One region of the Cellulomonas hominis genome, then DNA from elsewhere that is predicted to be linked to it. Evidence: predicted binding sites of a transcription regulator. Region 1 holds the regulator's gene; the other holds the start of a gene.
The links. The regulator HspR, encoded in region 1, represses chaperone genes until heat shock. The targets are predictions, from matches to a motif close to AAGTTGAGTCNNNNNGACTCAACTT.

Region 1 (4,206 bases):
CCGATCCCCGTCACCGCGTGGGCCCCGCTGACCCTGCTGATCATCGGCTACGGGGACGCGTCGGCGATCTTCCTGGTGTTCCTCGCCGCGTTCTTCCCGGTGCTGCTCAACACGATCTCCGGGGTCCGGCAGGTGCCCGTGCGGCTGCTGGAGGCGGCGGCGATGCTCGGCACGAGGCCGGCGCAGGTGCTCTACAAGGTCGTGCTGCCCGCCTCGATGCGGTCCATCGCGAGCGGCCTGCGCGTCGCGCTCGGCCTGTCCTGGGTGATCCTCGTGGTGGGCGAGACCGTCGGGATCAACACCGGCCTCGGCGCCATGATCACCCAGGCCCGGGACCAGTCGAAGACCGACCTCATCGTCGCCGGCATGGTCGTCATCGGCCTGTGCGGCTTCGTCGCCGACCGCCTGCTCACCGGCCTCCTCACGCTCGCGACCCGCGGGCGCCCGACCCTGACCTGAGAGGGGGAGCACCATGCCCCGCATCGGCTCCGTCCGCCCCCGCCAGCCCGCCGACGTGCGCGTCGCCGGCCTCGGCAAGCAGTACCCGACCCGCTCCGGCGGCAGCGTCGTGGCGATGGCCGACGTCGACCTCGACGTCCCCGCCGGGGAGTTCGTCTGCGTCGTGGGCGCCTCCGGCTGCGGCAAGAGCACCCTGCTGCGGATCCTCGCCGGCTTCGAGGGCGCGACCTCCGGCACGGTCACCGTCGCGGGGTCCCCGGTCACCGGGCCCGACCCCGAGCGCGGCGTCGTGTTCCAGGACTACGGGCTGTTCCCGTGGCTGTCCGTCCGGGAGAACATCGCGTACGGCCCGCGGCAGGCGCGGCTCCAGGGCCCGCTGGTCGCCGAGCGCACCGACCGGTTCCTCGAGGCGGTCGGCCTGACCCGGTTCGCGGACAAGTACCCGCAGGAGCTCTCCGGCGGCATGCAGCAGCGCGTCGCCATCGCCCGGGTGCTGGCCAACGACCCGTCGCTGCTGCTGATGGACGAGCCGTTCGGGGCGCTCGACGCCCTCACCCGGTCGTCCCTGCAGGCGGAGCTGTCCCGGATCCACCGCGACACCGGCACGACCGTGCTGTTCGTGACGCACTCGATCGAGGAGGCGGTCTTCCTCGCGGACCGGGTGGTCGTGATGGCCGGGGGCGCGTCGCACGGCGTGCCCGGGCACGTGAAGGAGATCGTCCCGATCGGCCTGACCGGCGAGCGCGACGTGACCTCCGCGGAGTTCAACGCGCTCAAGCGGCGGATCGCGGCGCTCGTGCACGAGGAGGTGGCGGCTCCGGCGGCGTGACGCCGGCGGCGGCCGCGGCGCGGGGTCAGCGCGCGCCCGGCCGCCACAGCACGATCGCGCCGGGAGCGCCGGCGGTCGTCCCGGCCTGGTAGGTGGCGTCCGCCGGCGTCCGGCGGCGCCGCTGGCCCAGGCCCATCGCGACCACGTCGCCGGAGGGGTGCGCCGTGAACACGCGGCGCCCGGGCTCGGTGTACGCCCGCAGGTGCTCGACCTGCCGGCGCAGCCGCTCCACCTCGGACTCCAGCTCCAGGATCCGCTTGATGCCGGCGAGGTTGACGCCCTCCTCCTGGGAGAGCCGCTGCACCTCGCGCAGCGTGGCGATGTCCCGCAGCGAGTACCGCCGCCCGCGGCCGCGGGTCCGCCCCGGCTGCACCAGCCCGAGGCGGTCGTACTGCCGCAGCGTCTGCGGGTGCATCCCCGCGAGCTCGGCGGCGACCGAGATCACGTAGATCTGCGCGTCCGGGGACGCCATCACCACCACCTCCTCCTGGGCGGTCACTCCTTGGCGCGTGCGAGCAGGTCGGCCCGCGGGTCCTCGCCGGACGTCGCGATGCCGAACGCCTGCACGGCCTCCTTCGCCGCGCCGCTGAGCCGCTGCGGCACGACCACCTGGACGGTCACCAGCAGGTCGCCGGTGCCGGCGGACGTCGTGACGCCCCGGCCCTTGACCCGCAGCGTGCGGCCCGACGGGGTGCCGGCCGGGATCTTCAGCCGGACCTGACCGCCGTCGAGCGTCGGCACCGGCACCTCCGCGCCGAGCGCCGCCTCGTCGAACGCGACCGGCAGCGTCACCCGCAGGTTGGTGCCGTCGAGGGTGAACACCGGGTGCGGCGTGACCCGGACGGTGACCTCGAGGTCGCCCGCCGGCGCGCCGTTCTCCCCGGGGCGGCCCTTGCCGCGCAGCCGGATCTTCTGCCCGTCCTTCACGCCGGCCGGGATGCGGGCCTTGACGGTCCGCCCCTCCACGCCGAGCGCCACGGTCGAGCCCTCGACGGCCTGCCGGAACGGCAGCGTCGTGACCGCGGCGAGGTCCGCGCCACGCCGGCCGCCGCGGGGCTGGCCGAAGCCGCCGCCACCGCCGAACAGCCCGCCCAGCAGGTCCTCGAACCCGCCGCCCGCGCCGCCGCCCGGGGCACCGGCGCCCTGCGGGAACCGCACCCGCGTGCCACCCGCGCCGCCGCCGAACACGCCGCCGAACAGGTCCTCGAACCCGCCGTTCGCGCCGCCCGCGCCCCCGGCGCCGCCCGCGCCCGCGCGGAACCGCGCGCCGCCGGCCATCGCCCGGAGCTGGTCGTACTGCTGGCGCTGCTCGGGGTCGGACAGCACGGCGTACGCCTCGCCGACCTCCTTGAACTTCGCCTCGGCGACCGCGTCCCCCGGGTTGTGGTCGGGGTGCATCGTCCGGGCGAGCTTGCGGTACGCCTTCTTGATCGCCGCCGCGTCCGCGTCCTTGGGGACGCCGAGCACGGCGTAGAAGTCCTTCTCGAGCCAGTCCTGACCGCTCACGACGCCTCCTCTCGTTCACTCGTCCCACGGGCGGGACCCGGCCGCGCGGTGCCGCGCGGCCGGGTCCTCATCGTGCCCGTCACGCCTCCGGGTCGACGACCGCCACCCGGGCGGCGCGGATGATCCGCTCGCCCATCCGGTAGCCGGGCTGCAGCACCTGCTGCACCGTCGGCTCCGTCACGTCGGCCGCGTGGCCGTGCATGAGGGCCTCGTGCACGGTCGGGTCGAACGCCTCGCCGGCCGCGCCGTACCGCTCGATGCCGAACCGGGACAGCGTGGCCTCCAGCTTCTCGGCGATCGACGCGAACGGGCCGACCAGATCGCCGTGCTGGCGGGCCAGCTCGATGTCGTCGAGGACGCTGATCAGCGCCTCGGCGACCGACGCGACGCCCAGGTCCCGGGCCGTCAGCGCCTCGGCCTTCGACCGCTTCACGTACGCCGAGTACTGCTGCTCGAGGTTGAAGTAGTCGGCGTTGCGGCGCTGGAGCTCGTCCAGGCGCTCGGCCGCCAGCTTCTGGGCCTCGACGAGGCCCTCGAGCATCACGGTCTCCTCGGCGGCGGTCGCGGCCTGCTCGGCCTCGGCCAGCACGGCCTCCTCGGGCGTCGGCTCGCGCAGCCGGCCGGTCTCCGGGTCGATGCGGCGCTTGTCCGTCACGCGGGGCGCCTCCTCGTCCGGGTCCGGGCGGCCCTGGCGGGTCGGGTCGTCCGTCACTTCTTCTCACCCTCGTCGTCGACGATCTCGGCGTCCACCACGTCGTCGTCCGCGGCGTCGGCGGTCCCGGCGTCGGCGGCCGGCTGGTCGCCCGCGGGCGCCTGCTGGTTCGCCGAGTACAGCGCCTCGCCGATCTTCTGCGACGCGGTGACCAGGGCGGTCTGCTTCGCGGTGACCTCGGCCAGGTCGTCGCCCTCGAGGGCCTTCTTCAGGTCGTCGACGCTTCTGCGGACCTCGGTCTTGACGTCGTCGGACAGCTTGTCGTCGTTGTCGGTCAGCAGCTTCTCCGTGGAGTACACGAGCTGCTCGGCGGAGTTGCGGGTCTCCGCCTCCTCGCGACGCTTCTTGTCCTCGGCGGCGTGCGCCTCGGCCTCCTTGACCATGCGGTCGATCTCGTCCTTCGGCAGGCCGGAGCCGCCGGAGATCGTCATCGACTGCTCCTTGCCCGTGCCGCGGTCCTTGGCGGACACGTGCACGATGCCGTTCGCGTCGATGTCGAAGGTGACCTCGATCTGCGGGACGCCGCGCGGGGCCGGCGCGATGCCGGTCAGCTCGAAGGTGCCCAGCGGCTTGTTGTCCCGCGCGAACTCGCGCTCGCCCTGGAACACCTGGATCAGCACGGACGGCTGGTTGTCCTCGGCCGTCGAGAAGATCTCGCTGCGCTTGGTCGGGATGGCCGTGTTGCGCTCGATGAGCTTGG
Region 2 (4,206 bases), 340 kb from region 1:
CGGTGACGGTGCCGCCGCCCGCGGCGGACGAGCCGGCGGTGCGGCGCCCGGAGCCGGTGGACCGCGAGGAGCCCGAGGACCCGGTGCCCTGCTCGGCCTGCTCCTGCTGGGCGGCGTCGGCCTCGCGCTGGGCCTGCGCCGCGGCGCGGTCCTCCTCGCCCTTCTTGCGGGCGGCCTGCTCGTCGCCCAGGACGTCGCGCAGCGCGTCGGTCTGCGACCGGCTCGTGTGCAGCTGCGCCTCGAGCTCGGCGTTCCGCTCCCGGAGCGCGAGCTCCGCGGCGGTCGGCTCGTCCGCGTCGGCCCCGACGAGCGAGGACACGGCCGGGGTGTTCCAGACGACCAGCGTGACGGCCAGCAGCCCGGCCACGACGGCCGCGGTCGCGATGCGCGCGCGCACGGTCATCCGGCCCATCGTGGGCGCCCACCAGGCCTTGCCGGTGGGGGTGGGGGTCGGTGCGTCAGACATAGAGCAGTGCCTCCAGGGCGAACAGGACCACGGCGATGCCGTAGGGGATGGCCGCGAGGGGGTTGAGCCGGCGGCGGGCCGGCGCGGGGGCGGGCGTGCGGGCGTGCCGGCGCGTGGCGTCAGCCACCGGGGCTGCGGCGCCGCGCGGGGCGGGCGCCGCGGCCGGGGCGGTGCCGCCGGCCTCGGCGGAGCGCTCGGGCGCCCCGACCGGGACGGGCACGGCGGTGCCGCCGTGGTCGCGCTGCGTCGGGAACGGGCGGTCCACGACGTCGACCGGCGCGGGCCGGCTCATGAGGTCGAGCTCGGCCGCGAGCGTCGGCCGCTCGTGCTGCGCGGCCGGTGCGGCCTCCGCGCCCGGGTCGCCGCCGGCGTAGGCCCCGGCGCGGGTGCCCCAGCCGGACGCGTGCGCCATCCGCAGGAACCCGAGCAGCCGGACCGGCATGAGGAAGAACGTCGAGACGATGATGAACACCGGCAGCCGGAAGAAGTCGCTCGGGACCTCCTGCAGGTGCCGGATCTGCCGGATCGCCATGGACAGCACCGAGGACACGACCATCAGCGCGATGACCCAGAACCAGCCGGCCTGGGCGCCGTAGGTCTCGAGCATCGCCTCGTAGAGGTTCACGCCCGTGCCGCTCACCGACCGGTAGACCCACCCGGCGATCGTCCCGACCAGCAGGAACGGCAGGATGATGTCCGCGAGGAAGAAGATCGACAGCACCGGGGCGTGCCCGAGCATCCAGGGCAGCATGCGCAGGGTGTTGTACTGGCTGCCGCGGGCCCAGCGGAGCTGCTGCTTGAAGAGCTTCTTCACCTGCAGCGGGGCGTCCGTGTAGACGAGGCTCGTGTGCTGGTAGACGGTCCGGTAGCCCTGCTTGAGCGTGAGGTTCGTCAGCGTCCGGTCGTCGGAGACCTCGAGGAACACGCCCATGAACCGCTGGGTCATGAAGTCGTGCATGACCTCCATGAGGATGTGCCGCCGGAAGGCGATGGTGCGGCCCGGCAGGCAGCCCACCTGGCCGAGCACCGACTGCGCGGGCATCGAGTACAGGGACCGGGAGTTCTCGAGCCAGTCCGCCCAGCGGGTGATCCAGGAGCGGGTCGGCTCGAGGATGCGCTGCCGGGTGGTGACGCCGCCGACGTTCGCGTCCGCGAAGGGCTTGACCAGCTCGGACAGCGTGCCGGGCGTCCAGACGGTGTCGGAGTCGAGGAGCACGGTGATGTCGTGCTTCGACATCTCGGTGCCGATCTTCACGGCGTTGCGCTTGCCCGGGATCGGGGTGTGCACCCAGCGCACGAGCGGCGCGAACTCGTCGCAGACCTGCTCCAGACCGGGGTTCCGCGCGCCGTTGATGACGACGATGACCTCGTCCGGCTGCTGCTCGGTCACGCGCGTGAGGACGTCGCGGAACAGGTCGAGCGGCTCGTCCACGACGGGGACGATCACGCTGGTGGTCTCGTGGTGCTCAGCGACCCACGGGCGGTACCGACGGGACAGGCCGACCTTGAGCAGCCAGAGCGCCCAGACGAGGGCGGAGAAGACTGTGAACAGGTAGAGCTCGGCCTGCTCGTCGAGCATGTGCCGGATCTGCAGGATGAAGATGAACATCGCTCACCTCGGGGCCGGGGGTGGGGCCAGCGGCGACGGTGACGCGGCGAGGACTGGGGGCCAGCGAGGGCCGGGAGGGTCGGGCGGTGGTGCTCGCTGTGACTGGCGAACGGGCGGTCGTCGGACCGGATGTCACCCGTTCGGACGGGTGGCGACGTGGTCGGCGGGTCGTTCCTGTGAGTCGGTGGTGCCCCTCGTGGGAGTGGTCCCAGAGTGTTCGCCCGGGTCCGCCGAGCGCAACTCCCCGCACGCAATCCGGGCACCGAATGTGAGATGGATCACTGACCGCATGGGTGGTATGTCCGGATATGCGCAGATCAGAACCGTGCAGTTCGGACATGCCCGATCAATCGCGTCGGACCTCCGATGCCGCTGGTCAGGTCACGGACGCTCCGGCTGGGCCCCCGGGGCACGGGGGCGGCGCGCGGTGAACATCGTCACAACCCCGAGTGACGCGAGTCAGAGTCATGACTGGACATGACACGCGTCATGCGATCCGGCGTGACCCGGGGTGACCCTCCGTGCGGCCCTCTCGGCTCGACGCGCAGAGTTGAGCGGAATAGGCTCAACTTCGGAGCGGTTGCACCGCACGGAACCAGACACCGAAGCACGGAGGGGATGTTGGACGCGAAGCTCACCACCAAGTCGCAGGAGGCCATCGGCGACGCCATCCAGCAGGCGTCCGCGGCGGGGAACCCGCAGCTCGAGCCGGCCCACCTGCTGAACGCGCTGCTCGCCCAGGAGGGCGGGGTGGCGAACGGCCTGCTCGACGCGGTCGGCGCCGACCGCGGGGCCCTGGGTCGCGCCGTGCGCGCGATCCTCGTGAACCTGCCCGCCGCGAGCGGCTCGTCCGTGGCGCAGCCCACCGCGTCGCGCGCGACCGCCGCCGCGATCGAGGCCGCCTCCGCCGAGGCCAGGACGCTCGGGGACGACTACGTGTCGACCGAGCACCTGCTGCTCGGGCTCGCCGCCGGTCAGACCGGCGTCGCGGACGCCCTGCGCGCCCAGGGCGCGTCCCGCGACGCGCTGGCCGCCGCGCTGCCGTCCGTCCGCGGGTCGGCGCGCGTGACCAGCCCGAACCCCGAGGGCACGTACAAGGCGCTCGAGCAGTACGGCGTCGACCTCACCGAGCGCGCCCGGGACGGCAAGCTCGACCCGGTCATCGGCCGCGACGCCGAGATCCGCCGCGTCATCCAGGTGCTGTCCCGCCGGACCAAGAACAACCCGGTGCTGATCGGCGAGCCCGGCGTCGGCAAGACCGCCGTCGTGGAGGGCCTCGCGCAGCGCATCGTGGCCGGCGACGTGCCGGAGTCCCTGCGCGGCAAGCGCCTGGTCTCCCTGGACCTCGCGGCGATGGTCGCCGGCGCGAAGTACCGCGGCGAGTTCGAGGAGCGGCTCAAGGCCGTCCTGCAGGAGATCACCTCGTCCGAGGGCGAGGTCGTCACCTTCATCGACGAGCTGCACACCGTCGTCGGGGCCGGCGGCTCGGGCACTGAGTCCTCACTGGACGCCGGCAACATGCTCAAGCCCATGCTGGCCCGCGGCGAGCTCCGGCTGGTCGGCGCCACGACGCTGGACGAGTACCGCGAGCGGATCGAGAAGGACCCCGCCCTGGAGCGCCGGTTCCAGCAGGTCTTCGTCGGCGAGCCGTCGGTCGAGGACACCGTCGCGATCCTGCGCGGGCTCAAGGAGCGGTACGAGGCGCACCACAAGGTGACGATCGCCGACGCCGCCCTGGTCGCCGCCGCCGCGCTGTCCGACCGGTACATCACCGGCCGCCAGCTCCCGGACAAGGCCATCGACCTGGTCGACGAGGCCGCGTCCCGGCTGCGGATGGAGCTCGACTCGTCCCCGGTCGAGATCGACGAGCTGCAGCGCGCCGTCACCCGGCTGGAGATGGAGGAGGTCGTGCTGTCCGAGGCCGACGACCCCGCCTCCGCCGAGCGGCTGGAGAAGCTGCGCGCCGACCTGGCCGACCGCCGCGAGGAGCTCGCCGGGCTCACCGCGCGCTGGGAGAAGGAGAAGGCCGGGCACAACCTGGTCGGCGACCTCAAGGCGCGCCTGGACGAGCTGCGCTCGGCGGCGGACCGGCTGCTGCGCGAGGGCGACCTCGCGGGCGCCGCGCGCCTGC

Region 2: clpB (ATP-dependent chaperone ClpB) is a predicted target of HspR. The motif match lies at 2,623-2,647, and genes of this name have one in related genera.

The regions. Positions count from the first base shown of each region.
Region 1 covers NZ_JACHDN010000001.1:1,975,776-1,979,981, reverse strand. Annotated here, with positions in the region: gene HNR08_RS09310 (ABC transporter permease) at 1-459, shown strand, start outside; gene HNR08_RS09305 (ABC transporter ATP-binding protein) at 473-1,288, shown strand; gene HNR08_RS09300 (heat shock protein transcriptional repressor HspR) at 1,314-1,760, opposite strand; gene HNR08_RS22330 (DnaJ C-terminal domain-containing protein) at 1,784-2,794, opposite strand; gene grpE (nucleotide exchange factor GrpE) at 2,874-3,506, opposite strand; gene dnaK (molecular chaperone DnaK) at 3,503-4,206, opposite strand, start outside.
Region 2 covers NZ_JACHDN010000001.1:2,315,940-2,320,145, forward strand. Annotated here, with positions in the region: gene HNR08_RS10820 (glycoside hydrolase family 26 protein) at 1-466, opposite strand, end outside; gene HNR08_RS10825 (glycosyltransferase family 2 protein) at 459-2,075, opposite strand; gene clpB (ATP-dependent chaperone ClpB) at 2,697-4,206, shown strand, end outside.